Regions from separate parts of the Aurantimicrobium minutum genome, predicted to be linked through region 1. Evidence: predicted binding sites of a transcription regulator. Region 1 holds the regulator's gene; the other holds the start of a gene.
The links. The regulator HrcA, encoded in region 1, represses chaperone genes, less so after heat shock. The targets are predictions, from matches to a motif close to TTNGCACTCGNNNNNNNCGAGTGCNAA.
Positions count from the first base shown of each region.

Region 1 (8,846 bases):
TCAGTGGAACATCTCCTGTCGGATCTAATACGACGATGTCAGCACCTGACAACACCTGGGCAAGTTCGTTACTGGTTACTGGAGGGTGAACCTGTGGAATGAATGCACGAATGGATTGTTTGCTAGCTTCACGAACAATTGCTGACCACCTGGCAATGCCTTTTTCAATCTTGGGCCCGTCCCATTTGGAGATGCTCCGTGAGGCAGACCACGGGATGACGGTGTCAACACCCAGCTCTGTTGCGGCTTCGATAGCTCGTTCATCACGGTCTGTTTTGGCTAGCGCTTGGACAAGAATAATTTCTGGTTGAAGGCGTTCCTTGTGTTCAACGTGAAGTACACGAAGTTGAACGCAGTCTTTGGATACTGTTTCAGCTTCGACTGTAAGAACGAGACCGCGTCCATTGCCTACAGTGAGCTTCTCTCCTGGTCGCACCCGGGAGACAGTGGCAGCATGTTTCCCCTCCGAGCCATCTAAAACTACTTCGGATCCGACAGAAGCGGATTCCAGGCTTTCCAGAATGTAAAAGTGTGCCATTGATTTATGCGTTGAAGAATCGATCGCGCAACTTTGAGAACATACCCTGTTGGAAATGTGTCAGTGCTGGAGCGGATTGCTTTCGACCCTTGGCGAATGTTGAAATGAGTTCTTTTTCTTTAGAGCTCAACTTGGTGGGAGTAATTACGTGGATTCCCACTTTGAGATCACCGCGACCATTTCCGCGTAGGCGGGTTATGCCTCGATCTTTTACTGTCAGAACTTCGGAGCCTTGTGTTCCAGGTTTAATCTCTAGCGTGACCTCACCATCAAGCCCAGGAACCGTAACTGTGGTTCCTAGGATGGCATCTGTCATTTGAACTTCTAGAGTGCACAGCAAGTCATCATTGTCACGACTGAACACATCGTGGTGATTGACTTTTATTTCAAAATAGAGGTCGCCGGGGACGCCGCCTGCTTGACCAGCTTCTCCTGCTTGAGCCATGTGAAGTCGAACACCTGTATCAACACCTGCAGGAATGTCCAGGGGAATAGTTTTTGATGCTCTTACACGGCCTTGCCCTTGGCATGTTGTGCAGGGTGCGGGAATGGTGGTTCCATAACCTCTGCAGCTTCCACAAGGGTTGGAAGTCATGACGTTTCCCAGTAGGGAGCGAACTGCACGTTGAATTGTGCCTGATCCGCCACAGATGTCACAGGTTACAGGTGAAGTCCCTGGTTGACAGCAGTTTCCCGAACAGGTTTCGCACACCACTGCTGTATCAATTTCAATATCTTTGTGAACGCCAAAAATCACATCGGCGAGGTCTACCTCTACGCGCAGTAGAGCATCCTGACCACGTTCCATTCGTGAGCGGGGACCGCGTTGCTGGCCTCCACCGAAGAAGGTGTTGAAGATGTCTCCAAAGTCACTAAAACCTTGCCCGCCGAAATTTCCGCCAAAGCCGGCTTGTGGACCCAAATCATATTGTTGGCGTTGCACGGGGTCACTGAGAACTTCATAGGCGTGGGTGACGAGTTTGAATTTTTCTTGTGCAGCCTCGTCTGGATTCACATCAGGGTGAAGCTCACGTGCAAGTCTGCGATAGGCCTTCTTGATATCTTCAGCACTGGCATCACGTGAGATACCTAAAACGTCGTAATGATCAGCCACGAAGGCCATCTCCTTTGAATGAGGGTTTAGCGTGCATCGAGCACACGAGTGAGATATCGGGCAACAGCACGAATTGATGCGATGTTGGAGGAATAGTCCATTCGGGTTGGTCCGACCAACCCTAGCGTGGCCTTTTCACCAGCCGAGCTGTAGCCAGTGGAAAGCAAGCTTGCTTGCTCTAAGCCTGAATTACTGTGTTCACGGCCGATACTTACTGCCACCTCGTCAGCATCCGCCTTCATTTCGGTCAATAGTTTCAATAGGACTACTTGTTCTTCAATGGCATCGAGAACTGGGTAGATACTGTCGGAGAAATCTTCGCCCGTTCGCACCAAGTTTGCTGTGCCCGCCATCACTAACTTGTTTTGCCGATTAGCTTGAATGCTGTCACTCAGAGCGGAGGCTATGTGTGTGACTGCTGGAATCAGGGCTTTCGGCACCTGGGACGTGAGCGAAGTTATTGATTCAGAAAGCTCGCTGTGAAGCTTCCCTGCTACTTGAGCATTAATTCCAGAACATAACTGGGCAAGGTCTTGTTCACTGAGCTCAACTTCGAGGTCTATCAATTTCTGTTCGACCTGGCCGTTGTCGCTAATCACAACGCACAAAGCACGACGATTACCCAGTGAAACGAGCTCGATGTGACGAATTCGGGTAGAACCCAATGTCGGGTATTGGACGATAGCGACCTGGTTAGTCAATTGAGAAAGCAACCGAACTGTTCGACCAAGGAGTTCATCAAAATCTGCTGAATCATCGAGAAATTGATCGATGGCTTGCTTTTGCGTGGGCGTGATGTGTTTGACTTCGGCAAGGTGGTCAACGAAAAGGCGATATCCCTTGTCTGTGGGAACTCGACCGCTAGATGTGTGAGGGGCAACGATGAGCTCTTCTTCTTCCAACAAAGCCATATCGTTACGTATTGTCGCTGCAGATACTCCAAATTGATGACGGTCAACAATAGCTTTTGAACCGACGGGCTCACGTGAAGAAACGTAATCCTGAACGATGACGCGAAGAACTTCAAGCCCACGTTGTGAAACCATCGAATCCTCCTTTACACCACTAGCACTCAATGCTCCTGAGTGCTAATGATATCTGATTTTCCGCTGTCAATCCTGAGAACGAAAGAGTAATTCTCGAACAACTTCATCAGCACGAAGGCGGCCAGAAAGTGTTAATACAATTCGGCCCTCTATAGCTCGCTTACCGTCAATGAGACCCCGAGCAATCAGAGTAGAAATGGCTTGAGGATCGTGTCCTTGAGTAGGAATACCTGCCGCTAATCGTGACCCCAATAACACTTGTTCCAATGTGACTGCTTGCTGGTCGGGAGTTTCATAGGACAAGGCTGGGCTGTGAGCTTCGGCAAGACGTCCGGCATAGGCAGCTGGGTGTTTGACATTCCAGAAACGTGTGCCTCCGATAGCTGAGTGCGCACCAGGTCCATAGCCCCACCAGTCTTGATTATTCCAATAGGCAAGGTTGTGTTGCGACTGTTGCTGTTGCGACTTCGCCCAGTTGCTAATTTCGTACCACTGAAATCCAGCTTTGCTCAATAGTTCGTCAGCTAGTTCATACATTTCTGCTTGTAAATCATCATCTGGAGCATCCATTGCACCGGAACTAATTTTGCGCGCCAAAGCTGTTCCGTCTTCGACGATGAGGGCATACGCAGAAATATGCCCTGTGTTCACAGAGATAGCTTGTTCTAGAGACCTCCGCCAATCTGCCAGGCTCTCTCCCGGAGCTCCGTAGATTAAATCGATACTGGCTTCTAGCCCGGCAGATTGAATAGTTGAAACCGCTTGATCGACGGCTGCTGGATTGTGTGTCCTATCAAGTGCTGAAAGTACGTGAGGAACTGCAGACTGCATTCCCACACTCACACGTGTGAAACCAGCTCTGACTAATCCATCGACATATTCTGCAGTGAGGGTATCCGGATTGGCTTCAACCGTGATTTCAGCTTCTGGTTCAATTCCATGGCTGTCACGAAGAGCTTGTAACGCATCTGCAAGGTCAGAAACAGGAAGTAACGTCGGTGTACCACCGCCGAAAAAAACTGTGTGTAACTGTCTCAGTGAGACATCTGCTCGTTGAAGAACATCTATCGACAGAGCAATTTCTTTTTTGAGTTCCTCAACATATGAGGCTCGTGAAACGCCTCTGAGCTCAGTGGCTGTGTATGTGTTGAAATCGCAATAGCCACAACGAACCCGGCAAAAGGGAATGTGCACATAGGCGCTCATCGTTTTGCCCAAGGCGCCAACACCTACAGTGCTTGGCAATGCCCCATTGAGCGGCATTGCCAGACCATCTGGCAATTGGCTAGCCATTGTTTACACCGAACGGGCAGGAAGCAAAGCCCGCACGTAATGACGACGGAGCCACCACTGTCGCGCACGAATGAGCGGAGCACTCCAGGCGTATTTTCTACCTTCAGCAATTGAGGTGACAGAGCGAACTACAGCCCACACTGAATCATCTTCGCGCCATTCCACACCAAAGTATTCCTCGCCAATGACGGGCTCAAAATCAAGAGTTCCGAGTGCATAACCCATACGACGATCTTCGCGGACGACATAAATCACGCGATAGGAGGAAGAAATCTTTGACGGGGCCCACACACCCGCGAGTTCAATCGTGGTTCCCGCAGAAAGAAACGGGGTGCCATCTGAGGAATAGAGCTGATCTAACACGTCAGAAGTTGGTGCAATCGGGGCACCAAACTCATTGAATAACAAGCCTGCATAACCTTCAGAATCTGCTTGGTCTATCTTCAAGACCTCGAGACGTGAACCCCGTGGCACACCCCACGTCATCAGCGCGGCAGAAGCAGCGTCAAAACGTTCTTGACCGCTACCGAGGCGAAACTCTGATTGCGAGGAGGAGAAGCCTTGCGGAGGGAAAACCAAAACATCCGCTGCTTGGGTTGCTCCTACGCTGCCATAACTGACAGAGCGATCGGCAGAATAATTGCTTCTACGAGCTGATTCGGTCATTTCTTTTTCACCTCATCATCACCTTGTAACGCTGCAATGAATGCTTCTTGTGGAACCTCGACACGGCCAACCATTTTCATGCGCTTTTTACCCTCTTTTTGCTTTTCGAGGAGTTTGCGCTTACGAGTAATGTCACCGCCGTAGCATTTGGCAAGGACGTCCTTGCGGATAGCAGAAATGGTTTCTCGCGCAATGATACGTGCCCCAATAGCAGCCTGAATCGGCACCTCAAACTGTTGCCGCGGAATGAGTTTCTTCAAACGCTCCGTCATCATCAGTCCATAGGCATAAGCCTTATCTTTGTGGACAATCGCGCTGAAGGCATCGACCTGTTCACCTTGCAACAGAATGTCTACTTTCACCAGATCCGAATCTTGTTCACCGGCTTCCTCGTAGTCCAACGAGGCATAACCCTGGGTTCTGCTCTTGAGGTGATCAAAGAAATCAAAGACGATTTCGCCTAGAGGGATTTCGTATTTCATTTCTACACGATCTTCACCGAAGTACTCCATGCCTAGAAGATTTCCACGACGGCTTTGACACAATTCCATGATTGTTCCGACGTAGTCCTTGGGAGTCAGAATTCCAGCGCGAACTAAGGGTTCAGATACTTTAATGATCTTTCCCGAAGGGTATTCACTGGGGTTTGTCACGGTGACAGTCTTTTTATCTTCGGTTGTGACCTCGTAGGGAACAGAAGGAGCTGTGGCAATGAGATCAAGGCCAAATTCGCGTTCGAGACGTTCGGTAATGATTTCTAGATGCAACAGACCTAAGAAACCACATCGAAAACCAAACCCGAGGGCAACAGAGGTTTCTGGTTCATAATTCAAGGAAGCATCGGAGAGTTTGAGCTTGTCGAGAGCTTCACGAAGGACGGGATAGTCCGAGCCATCAATGGGGTACAGACCTGAGAACACCATTGCTTTGGGGTCGGTATATCCCGGGAGAGGCTCCGTAGCTGGTTTGACGAAGTCTGTAACAGTGTCACCAACTTTGGACTGACGGACATCTTTCACACCAGTGATGAGATATCCCACTTCACCAACCCCCAATCCTTCTGAGGGAATAGGCTCTGGTGAACTAACACCAATCTCAATCAGCTCATGCGAAGCTTTGGTACTCATCATTTGGATACGCTGACGAGGCTTCAACATGCCGTCAATGACGCGCACGTAGGTAATAACTCCTCGATATGCGTCGTACACCGAGTCAAAAATCATTGCTCGAGCAGGTGCTTCCGCCTGGCCGACTGGAGCAGGAATCTTCTCTACCACAAGATCTAACAATTCAGGAACACCCATACCGGTTTTACCGGATACGCGAAGGACATCTTCTGGCTTGCCACCGATCAAATCGGCAAGCTCTTTGGCATATTTTTCTGGGTCTGCAGCTGGCAAATCAATCTTGTTAAGCACAGGAATGATCGTTAGGTCATTTTCCATTGCCAGATACAAGTTCGCGAGAGTCTGAGCCTCAATACCTTGGGCAGCATCAACGAGAAGAATCGCTCCTTCACACGCAGCAAGTGAGCGTGAAACCTCGTAGGTAAAGTCAACGTGACCTGGGGTGTCAATCATGTTCAGGGCATATGTTTGACCGTCAACATCCCAGGGCATGCGTACTGCCTGACTTTTGATGGTGATGCCACGTTCACGTTCAATATCCATCCGGTCCAGGTACTGAGCACGCATAGAACGGTCATCAACGATGCCAGTAATTTGAAGCATGCGATCGGCAAGAGTCGACTTACCGTGGTCAATATGAGCGATGATGCAAAAATTGCGAATCTTCGCTGGGTCGGTTGACGCAGGCTGCAATGGTTTTGAGGAACGAGGAGACATAGAACCTCTAGTCTCCCACGAACTCAGGCACAGTTTTAGCAACGACAACTATTACTGGTAGTGTTGTCTATTGGCTTACGTGTAGTCCCACCTGCACGATTCGTCGCCGTGAGCCCTCTACCTCTAGTGCGACACAATCCAAACGTACGAATAACGAGTGAAAGACACGGTAAACGTGGCAAACATTAAGTCGCAAATCAAGCGAATTGGCACCAACGAGAAGGCTCACGAGCGTAACAAGGCAGTGAAGTCTGAAGTGAAGACCGCCGTTCGTGCAACCAAGACCGCTATCAGCGCTGGCGACAAGGCAGCAGCTGAAGCAGCACTAAAGAACGCAAGCAAGAAGCTTGACAAGGCAGTGAGCAAGGGTGTTCTTCACAAGAACAACGCCGCAAACCGCAAGTCATCAATTGCTAAGCAGGTTGCTGCTCTCTAAGCATCGCAATCAAATAAGGCCCCCGCAATGGGGGCCTTATTTAGTTAACGTCTCCCGTAACGTGCAACCACATTAACCATGCGTTCAAGTGAATAGATAGGGTCGCGCGAAGCCCCCTTAACATTTGCATCTGTTTCTGCGATGACCTCTATGGCATTGCCTAACCCGGTTTCGGTCCATCCTTGAAGATCCTTGCGTGCTCGATCTATCTGCCATGGAGCCGCTCCCAGCGCTCCCGCTAGCTCTCCTGCATTTCTGCGCTCACCGAAAAGTTTGGCCATCAAACGCAGTTTTGCCGCAAACGTCGCAACAATAGGAACAGGGTCAGCGCCGGTTTGCAGGGCATGGCGAAGAATGACAAGAGATTCTCCAAGCCGACCGGCAACAGCGTTATCAACGACTTTGAATGCCGTAGCTTCAACTCGTCCACCGTAATAATCTTCGACGGTACGGTCTGTTATTTCACCTTGGGCATCGGCAATAAGTTGTTGGCAGGCATTAGCAAGTTCCGAACCTGAACCTGAAAATGCTTGGACGAGCGAACGCAGTGCACTTGGTGAGATGTTTCGACCTGCGTGTCGAAATTCTTGGGCAGCAAAGTCATATTTGTCGTTATCGCTCTTGAGCTCAGCACATACAACCTCAACGGCTCCACCAGTTCCAGCTCGGAGAGTATCGAGAAGTTTTTTACCGCGTACTCCCCCGTTATGACGAAGAACTACAGTCGTGTCTCGATCAGGAGATGCGACATAGTCAAGCATTTCAAGGAGAAATTCGTCGTTACATTTTTCAACGTCACTTACTCGAATTAATCGTGGCTCCCCGAACAAAGAAGGACTTGCGAGAGTGAGGAGTTGGCCAGGGGTGTAGGAACTTGCATCAATATCACTGACTTCCAAGGAAGCATCTACTGCACGAAGTGATTCGCGTATTCGCTGCGTAGCACGATCTGCTAGGAAGCTTTCTGCTCCAGTGACGAGAACGAGAGGTGCGGGTTCGGCAGTTGACCACGTGAACTGTGGAATGGAATTCTTTGCCTTTGCTGCCATGATGCAAGCTTAATGCTCAGTCCAGACAGAGAGCCCTGTTTGATTCGGTATGACAAGAATCATTCCATCCTCATCGGTTCGAGGGGTAATAGCGTTCAGGCTTTTGAGTTCATTCAAGATTTCTTTTCTTGGGTGACCATATTCATTGCCTTTCCCTACAGAAAACAAGCCCACTGCAGGCTGGATGCGTTGATACAAAGTCCTGCTTTGATCTGCTGATCCATGATGCGCTACTTTCACAACGTCGATGTGAGGAAGTGAAACTGTTTTCATCAGTGCCAATTGAGATTCTTTTCCTAAATCTCCTAAAAACAGGCTTCGAAATTCAGGAAAACTAACTAACAGGGTCACAGATCCTGGGTTCCCCACAGTCATTTCTGGATGCAGTCCATCTGGCCACAGGATCTGCCACTTCGCAGCACCAAGATTCCCCGACAACCCGGTGATTCCGCGAGAAAGATGTGCCCCTGAGCGTGCGAGTTCTGACAAGAGGGATTCATCTTCTATGTTTTCGGGTTGCCCCACAATTGCTTTATCGACTTTTCCGATTACGGCTTGAAGACCGCCTACATGGTCTTTGTCGAAGTGTGTGAGAACAAGGTGATCAAGTCGAGAAATTCCTAATCTCATCAGACACTGCTCAAGCGAGTCCGGTTTTCGCCCGGTATCAATGAGAGCGAAAGACCCTTCTGAGGCAAGGACAATTGCATCTCCTTGACCTACATCACATACTGCGATGCTCCACTCTGTAGGGATAGAAGAAATACTTCGAAAGTTGATGACAAACAAAATAAGTACCCAGGACAAAACGAACACAGCTAGCAGTGTTGCGAAAATCCTCCTCACGCGCGGCGACCGAG
Region 1 covers NZ_AP017457.1:654,010-662,855, forward strand. Annotated here, with positions in the region: gene AUMI_RS03210 (16S rRNA (uracil(1498)-N(3))-methyltransferase) at 1-538, opposite strand, end outside; gene dnaJ (molecular chaperone DnaJ) at 543-1,652, opposite strand; gene hrcA (heat-inducible transcriptional repressor HrcA) at 1,679-2,698, opposite strand; gene hemW (radical SAM family heme chaperone HemW) at 2,765-3,991, opposite strand; gene AUMI_RS03230 (DUF1990 domain-containing protein) at 3,995-4,657, opposite strand; gene lepA (translation elongation factor 4) at 4,654-6,501, opposite strand; gene rpsT (30S ribosomal protein S20) at 6,677-6,937, shown strand; gene holA (DNA polymerase III subunit delta) at 6,982-7,986, opposite strand; gene AUMI_RS03250 (ComEC/Rec2 family competence protein) at 7,996-8,846, opposite strand, start outside.

Region 2 (8,846 bases), 580 kb from region 1:
ACAGCTGAACGCCATCGCGGCGGCTGGACACCGAGTGCACAAAACCCCTCGCGTTCACCTCAAATTGGACACTGGGCTGAGTCGTAATGGCGCCAGCCCAAATCAGTGGGATGCGTTCTTCCGCACCGCTGCCGAACTGCATGCCTCGGGAGATCTTGTTGTTGAAGGTGTGATGAGTCACCTCTCCAACACCACCCCAGAAGATGACCTCGAACAGCTCAAGGTGTTTCTGGTGGGGATCTCTGAACTGGCAGATGCAGGGATTGAACCTCCCTATGTTCACTTAGCTGCGTCGCTGGCAGCGCTGACGCTGCCTGAGACGCGATTCAATATGGTTCGTTCAGGGATTGCTGCCTACGGCATTGGTCCCACAGAGGAACACCGTCCAGAACAGTTTGGTCTTACCCCTGCGATGACGCTTGAGGGGCGTGTGGTGGCTGTTCGTCGCGTTCCCGAGAACACAGGTGTGAGCTATGGCTACCTGCACCGCACACCACACGAGAGCACCCTGGCGTTGATTCCGTTTGGCTATGGTGACGGCATCAACCGCGATGCATCCTTGAATGGCCCTGTCCTGCTCAACGGCTCCACCTATCCAGTGGCGGGCCGTATTGCGATGGATCAGTTCCTGGTGAATGTGGGGGATGACCCTGTTGCGGTGGGAGACCACGTGGTGCTCTTTGGCAACCCTGAGCTCGGGCACCCTTCCGTGCATGACTGGGCAGCGGCCGCCGGATCTATTGGCTATGAGATAGTGACCAGGCTGATTCCTACGCGCCTGGAATACATCTACGAAGGCCAGGTCTAATGCTGGGCACACGCACCATTTCCACTCCGGAAGAGATGCATGAGCTAGGTCTCGATATTGGCCGTGAGCTTCGTGCCGGAGACGTTCTTGTGTTGACTGGGCCCCTAGGCGCGGGCAAGACCACACTCACACGCGGTATTGGTGAAGGCTTGCAGGTTCGTGGACCCGTTACCTCTCCCACTTTCGTTCTTGCCAGAACCCACCCCAGCCTGATCGGCGGTGCACCGTTGGTGCACGTCGATGCCTATCGTTTGAATAGCGCCGTTGAACTCGATGATCTCGATATTGACTTCGCCAACTCGGTCGTTGTTGTTGAGTGGGGTGCCGGCATGCTTGATGGCATCGTGGACTCTTGGCTCGATGTTGTTATTGAGCGCCCCGAGGGCGGCCAAGCTGGTGAGCTCGGTGAGGAACTCGTCGAGCCACGTCATGTCACCCTTACCGGGCACGGGTCACGGTGGGAGCAATCATGACCACCATCATTCTTGCCATTGATACCTCTGCGGGAACAAGCGTTGCCCTGGTGAATGAGGGGCGTGTTCTCGCTTCACGCTCCACCCCCGACACCATGCGTCATGCCGAAGTGGTGGGGCCCTTCATTCAGGAGGTCCTCACCGAGGCTGCAGTGAAGGCAGAGAACGTTACCTACGTAGCTGCAGGGATGGGACCTGGCCCGTTCACGGGTTTGCGTGTGGGGATTGCTGCCGCCGATGCATTCGCATTCGGCGCCGGGGCAATCCTGTTGCCCATGGTGAGCCATGACGCTGTTGCTGCTGAACATTTCGCCGCGAGCTCGCAGCCTGTTCACGTGGTTACCGATGCGCGGCGGAAGGAATTGTTCTGGAGCGCGTACTCCCAGATCACGGACGGAATACCTGCTCGAGTCGAAGGCCCAGCTCTTGCGAAAGCAGATGAAGTTCCTCAAGCAGAAGGTATCCGGTTGGATGCTCGTGAAGTTCACGCCGAGTGGTTGGGTCTCGTTGCTGAGGCAATGCTGATCCAAGGAAAAGAGTTCCCTCCCGCGACGGCAGTGTATTTACGCTCACCTGATGTGACCATGAGCAACGGCCCCAAGAGAGTTGTTCAAGAAATGCGTGGGGGTCAGAAATGATCAACAGCATTGTCTTGCGCCAAGCGGGCATCGAAGATGTGCCCGCAATTATGGAGATCGAAACTCCTGTGTTCGGCGGGGAGGCCTGGTCTGTTGAAGCCATGGCTCGCGATGTTGCCGATCACAACTGTTTCTATCTCATCGCTGAAGCACACACCGATGCGTTAGGTGGAGACCCGCTCGTCGTGGGTTACGCAGGCCTGCTCGCTCCGAAAGGTTCTGGCGATGGTGATATCCAAACCATTGCTGTTCATCCAGACTTCCGCAGCCACGGTCTTGGCCGCCGGTTGATGGAAGCACTGTTGGAAGAAGCAGAAGCGCGCCATGCGCGCCGCATCTTCTTAGAAGTGCGTGCAGATAATCCTCACGCCATTGCCTTGTATTCCTCTTTAGGGTTTGAAGAAATTGCTGTGCGCCCCGGTTATTACCAACCCGAAGGTGTGGATGCGGTCATCATGAAGAAGGGGGCAGATCTGTGATAAATAGAGAAGCACCCCTCGTGCTGGGTATTGAGACCAGCTGTGATGAGACCGGTATCGGTATTGTTCGTGGCCGTGAATTGTTGGCGAACGTTATTGCCTCCTCGATGAATGAACATGCTCGCTATGGTGGCGTGGTTCCCGAGGTTGCTGCTCGTGCACACTTGGAAGCTTTACGCCCCGCCCTCACCGAGGCAGTTGCCACGGCAGGCATCGAGCTTGCAGATCTCGATGCAGTCGCCGTCACGAGTGGCCCAGGCCTTGCCGGTGCTCTCATGGTGGGAGTCGGTGCAGCTAAAGCTTTGGCACTTTCGCTGGATAAGCCGTTGTATGCCGTCAACCACTTGGTTGGTCACGTGGGAGCAGATGTTCTGGGCGAAGACGGCCCCCTGGAATATCCCACCATCGCGCTTCTTGTCTCCGGTGGTCACACCTCGTTGCTTCTGGTCAAAGACCTCACCTCGGATGTGGTGATGCTCGGTGAAACAATCGATGATGCTGCTGGTGAAGCTTTTGACAAGGTCGCACGAATCCTTGGCCTCCCCTATCCCGGCGGTCCCCACATCGACCGCGTTGCGGCCGACGGAGACCCGAAAGCAATCCGTTTCCCCCGAGGGCTCACTCTGCCTAAGGACATGGACAAGCACCGCTATGACTTCTCCTTCTCCGGCTTGAAAACAGCAGTGGCCAGGTGGGTGGAAGTGCGCCGGGATGCCGGTGAAGAAATACCCGTAGCCGATGTGGCAGCGAGCTTCCGCGAAGCAGTAGTGGACGTGTTGACGGCCAAAGCTATTGCAGCCTGCCAAGACTATGGTGTTCCCCGGCTGTTACTTGGCGGCGGAGTTGTCGCTAATGCTCGCCTGCGTGAAGTTGCCAGCCAGCGGGCTGAAGCTGCCGGTGTTGAGTTGAGAATTCCTGCATTCTCTCTGTGCACCGATAACGGTGCCATGATTGCGGCGCTCGCGTCAGAGCTCATTATGGAAGGCGCTCAGCCCTCCTCGCTAAGTTTTGGAGCTGACAGCACACTCCCAGTTACAGACATCCACGTTCATTAGAATTAAGTCATGACAGAAAAAGCACCAAAGACTTCCAAGCCTGCAACCAAAGCAGCAGTGGCAAAGCCTGCTGCAGCGGAGGCAGCAGCTCCTGCCGCACCAACCGTGACCGTGGTCTCTTCGGAGAAGACCAACACTCTCTCGATTGTTGCGCTCGTTGCCGGAATTGTCGGCCTCACCTTCATTCCCTTCCTTGCCAGCATCGTTGCTGTCGTCACCGGCCACATGGCCCGCGCCGAAGTTCGCCGCACGGGTGAACAAGGCGGCGGTCTTGCTCTAGCAGGCCTCATCATGGGCTATGTCGGCATCGGCCTTGCTGTGCTCGTCATCTCCCTGCTCTTTGCCTTCCTGGGCGTTGTGATCGCCTCGGGAATGGGAAATTACTACTACTAATCCACTCGAGAGCACTCACGCCATCATCCTCGGTTGATGGCGTGAGTTCGTTAAGCCCGCTGAGCGAGAAGTGCGGCTCTGCGCTCGCCAATGCGAGTGAGGAACAACGTTGCAGATTCCGGCCCAGAGAGTTTGAGTTTCTTGCGGAACTCTGCCGGGTCAATATCAACACCACGTTTCTTGATTTCCAAAGTGCCGATGTTGCGCTTGCTCAGTTCAGCAGCAAGTTGTTTCACATCTAATGGGAACTGCTCGTGAACTTCGAAGGCAGCTGCAAAGGGGGAGTGGACTAACGTCTCACTGCTCATATAGGCAATGTGTTCATCGAGCATGTGAGCACCGAGTGAGCGAGCAAGGTCACCGATCAGGCGTGCTCGAATAACAGCACCGTCAGGTTCGTAGAGGTATCTGCCCAGAGGTCCCACTTCAGCATCAGCAGAGTCTGCAGCTCCGGTGAGCTCATGCATTCCTTCTGGTGTCATGATCAAGGCGGAGCGGGCAATACCCTCCCTAGCAAGTGGGCCAAACCACAGCCCCAGTTCCACAACATCTCCACCAACAGAAACCCACTGTGCTTCACAGTTATCTGGAATGAGCTCACGATCAAAGCCAGGACCTAGTTTGATTCCGGTCGGCAGTTGCGCTGCGAGACCGAAGGCAAAATCGAGAGATGGCAAATAGTCTTCAGACTTGGTCAGGCGACTGGTGTTGTTGTGTCCGGAGGTCCTCCGGGCAGGATCGAGATAAACACCCTCGATGCCGGTGAGGTCTGCTTCTTCGGCTGTGCCGTGAGAAACAGTTGCTTCGGGGAAGGCGCTGAGGTTCATCACGGCAATGGCAGCGGTCACTTCATCGGCCTCCACTGCATGGACGCTCAGTCCAGCCCCGGCAATAGCCAATGCATCTGCCCCAATTCCACATCCCAGATCAGCAACGCGAGTGAGCCCTGCGCGAACAAAACGACCGGCATGAAGTGCCGCCACCGGCAGCCTGGTTGCCTGTTCGAGGCCTGCCTCGGTGAACAACATCGTGGAGGCAAAGTCACCGAACTTTGATTGTGCTTTAGCGCGCAACTTGGCTTGGGTGAGCACCGAAGCCACTAATGACGCGGAATTTCCGGCTTTGCGTAACTCTGAGACGATCTTGAGTACGTCTGTCGCGGAGGAATACTCGGGCAAAGAATTCAGGAGAGCGAGCCCCTCAGGGGTGAGCAGTTCGCGTAGTTCAGCACTCTCCATGAGAGTAAACCTACCAAGGGATGAATTGGCACTCACATTGCGCGAGTGCTAATTGCCGTCTAGACTTGACCTCAGTACACGAACTGAATGTGTACTCCATTACTTACTTCCCGTTCAAGAAAGAGGTCAACCGTGTCGGTCGCCATTAAGCCGCTCGAAGATCGCATTGTTATCAAGCAGGTAGAAGCCGAGCAGACCACTGCTTCCGGTCTCGTCATTCCTGACACTGCTAAGGAAAAGCCCCAGGAGGGCGTTGTCGTTGCTGTAGGCCCCGGCCGCATCGACGACAACGGTAACCGTGTTCCTCTGGACATCGCCGAAGGTGACAAGGTTATCTACTCCAAGTACGGCGGAACCGAAGTCAAGTACGCCGGTGAAGAGTACCTCGTACTCTCCGCTCGTGACGTTCTCGCGATCGTCGTTCGCTAACACAATCTCACTAGTGAGGGCCCCGGTTTTCCGGGGCCCTCACTGTTTAACCTCTTAGGCTATTCACAGGAGTAGTCTCGAATAATGACTTCTCCAGCTGCTCCTGCACCCGAGAAGCTCTCCCGTTCCGGTTTGCTCTATGCCTTTGGTGCATATGGGCTGTGGGGCTTGTTCCCGCTCTACTTCCTCACCTTGGAACCTGCGACGCCCTTTGAAGTGGTCGGCTATCGCATCCTGTTCTCTCTCATCTTCTGCACGTTCTTGATTGCCGTCTCGAGGAAATGGCGACAACTTGTTGTCATTTTGAAACAGCGCAAACTCATGCTCACCTTGGGTGTGGCAGCAGTGCTGATTTATATCAACTGGCAGGTCTTCATCCTGGCGGTGCTCAGCAACCAGATTGTCGAGTCGTCACTGGGCTACTTCATCAACCCCATCGTGACAGTTGTCTTGGGTGTGATCGTGCTGCGCGAGAAACTGCGCACCATGCAGTGGGTTGCCGTCGGCATCAGCTTTGTTGCCGTCATCGTGTTGACCGTGAGCTATGGAGCAATTCCGTGGATCTCGCTCACCTTGGCAGCGTCCTTTGGTTTGTATGGTCTGATCAAGAAGCGCACCGGCGTCTCGGTCGATGCCATCAGTGGTCTCACTATTGAGACCATGTGGATGACGCCGGTGGCGATCATTCAGCTCATGATCGTTTCTAACCTGGTTGGGCTCTCCTTCTTTGGTTATGGTTTCACGCACACTCTGTTGCTTGCCTCAGCTGGTGTGGTCACCGCGGTGCCACTCATCATGTTTGGTGCTGGTGCTCGCCGACTGCCCCTGACCGCTATTGGTTTGATTCAATACTCCACACCTGTGTTCTCGTTCTTGATGGCCGTCTTCGTGCTGCATGAGCCCATGCCGCCGGTGCGCTGGGTGGGCTTCTTCATCATCTGGGTGGCACTGATTGTGCTCACCACAGACATGCTGCGCCATGGCAAGGCGAACCGCCTTGCTCGTGCTGCAGAAGAACTCACTATCGAATAGAGCGCGTGCCATCAAAGCGAACCTGCATAGTGCTCGGTACTGTGGAGGCGGTAGTTAGTCGTTCACAGAAATGGGTACATCGTGGGTCTGAATAAGATTGCCGCCACAATCGTTGCAGGTGCGCTTGCACTCACGTTGGCTGGATGCTCCGGCGGTGAGGTCACACCCACTGCTACCCCGACTCCCGTGAAGCCCTCGGGCGATGGTGTGCTGCGCATCGGTGACATGACTCCTGTCACCGGCGACCTCGCTGCCTACTCTGCTTCTCAAGCTGCCGGTATTGAACTTGCTATTCGTGAAATCAACGAACAGGGTGGCTACAACAAGGTTCCTGTCGAGGTCCTGCACCGCAACGCCGGTGACGGCGATGCGGCAGCAACTGAAGCCAGCTTCAACGATCTGGTCTCTCGAGGCGTAGACGTCATCATTGCTCCTGCCTCCACGGGTGTTGCTGAAACCCTGGCCGAGCTGGTGGCAAAGAATGACGCCAACGTGGCCATCGTCTCTATCGCAACCAAGGACAACGCACCCAAGGGTGCGACGGTCACTGCCGTGAAAGCAGATGACGCTTTCGTTGCACGCCTGAAGAGCTCTGACCCTTCCGTGTCCGAATACGGCTATGGTGCTGAGTCTTATGACCTCACTATTGCGTCTGCTCTGGCAGCAACTGTGTCCAAGGATGACGGTGGCGCCTCAATTACTCAGGGCCTCATTGCTGTGACCAATCAGGCAGGCTTCAAGTGCACCAGCTACGGCATGTGTGTCTCAGCTGTCAACGACAAACAAGCCATCAACTACGTGGGGCCTGCAGGCCAGATTAACTACGACACTGAAACCGGCGTTGCCTACTTTGGCAAGACCATCGTCGTAGAGAAGAAGAAAAAGTAGTCTTCGGCGCACAATTCAGGCGCCATTTGCACAATTTGTGCGCCTAATTTGCGCAATATGACAATTTCTTTCGGTGTCTAACAGTTTGTTACCGAGTTGTAACCCGGAAATGTTGTTTCAGGAAACATGTCTCGCCTAGTTTGGTAATACAACGAAGTGCGTCCTGCGCGCTTCGACTCATATAAATCACCAAGGAGTACCATGCGAGAAATTTCTCTCCGCACTCGTGCACTCGGTGGTCTGGCTCTCGCAGCTTCGTCAGCATTGGTGCTGGCAGGTTGTGCGTCTGGATCTTCCGACGGTGGCTCAAGCGAGGCTGCGTACACCGCAGCTGAGTGTGCCGCTGACAGCACTAGCGAAAACACCTTCAAGGTAGGAACTATCCTCCCCGTAACCGGTTCGCTTGCGTTCCTCGGCCCACCGGAAATTGCTGGTGTTGGCCTTGCAGTAGCTGACATCAACGCTGCTGGCGGCGTAAACGGTATGGACGCTTGCCTCTACCAGACTGACTCTGGTGACTCTAGCGACATGTCTGTTTCTACCGCTTCAGCTGAAGACCTCATCAAGCAGAAGGTTTCTGTTGTCATTGGTGCAGCATCTTCGAGTGTTTCTCTCAACGTTGTTGACTCGTTCACCGAGGCTGGCATTGTGCAGATCTCTCCTGCTAACACCTCTGCAGCTCTTTCTGGCTACAGCCCCTTCTACTTCCGTACTGCACCACCAGACACCGTTCAGGGTTCTGCTCTCGGTCAGCTGATCGTCGGTGACGGAAACTCAACAGTTGCATTCCTCGTATTCAACGACTCCTACGGAACCGGTCTTCGTGACTCGACCGAAGCTGCAATCGTTGAAGGTGGCGGAAGCGTTGTTTACGGTGGAACCGGTAAGGGCCAGGAGTTCCCTCCTGCTCAGACCACCTTCTCCTCCGAAGTAACTGCAGCTCTTGCAGCTAACCCAGATGCTCTTGTTGTCATCGCATTCGATGAGACCAAGGCAATCATCCCCGAGCTCGTAGCTCAGGGCTGGGACATGGCTAACACCTACTTCACCGATGGAAACACCGGATCCTTCGAAAAGGACTTTGAAGCAGGTACCCTCGAAGGTGCTCAGGGAACCATTCCTGGTGCAGCTCCTTCGGACGAGCTCAAGGCACTCCTCGGCAAGTACTGGTCTGACGTTCAGGGCGAAGAGCTCACTGACTTCAGCTACGCTGCCGAGTCCTACGACTCGACCATGCTTGCAGCTCTCGCTGCAACCTTGGGTGGCGACAACAGCCCAGCAACCATCCAGGCTAACCTGGCTGCAGTTTCTGGTGCTAACGGCGGCGAAAAGTGCACCACTTACACCGCTTGTGTCGACCTGATCAAGGCTGGCAAGGACATTCAGTACCAGGGTCCATCTTCGGTTGGTCCT
Region 2 covers NZ_AP017457.1:1,229,755-1,238,600, reverse strand. Annotated here, with positions in the region: gene alr (alanine racemase) at 1-808, shown strand, start outside; gene tsaE (tRNA (adenosine(37)-N6)-threonylcarbamoyltransferase complex ATPase subunit type 1 TsaE) at 808-1,281, shown strand; gene tsaB (tRNA (adenosine(37)-N6)-threonylcarbamoyltransferase complex dimerization subunit type 1 TsaB) at 1,278-1,919, shown strand; gene rimI (ribosomal protein S18-alanine N-acetyltransferase) at 1,916-2,398, shown strand; gene tsaD (tRNA (adenosine(37)-N6)-threonylcarbamoyltransferase complex transferase subunit TsaD) at 2,395-3,453, shown strand; gene AUMI_RS06045 (DUF4190 domain-containing protein) at 3,463-3,846, shown strand; gene AUMI_RS06040 (class I SAM-dependent methyltransferase) at 3,897-5,084, opposite strand; gene groES (co-chaperone GroES) at 5,217-5,513, shown strand; gene rarD (EamA family transporter RarD) at 5,598-6,545, shown strand; gene AUMI_RS06025 (ABC transporter substrate-binding protein) at 6,627-7,433, shown strand; gene AUMI_RS06020 (ABC transporter substrate-binding protein) at 7,635-8,846, shown strand, end outside.
Region 2: a site for HrcA is predicted at 5,110-5,136, ahead of groES (co-chaperone GroES). Genes of this name have one in related genera too.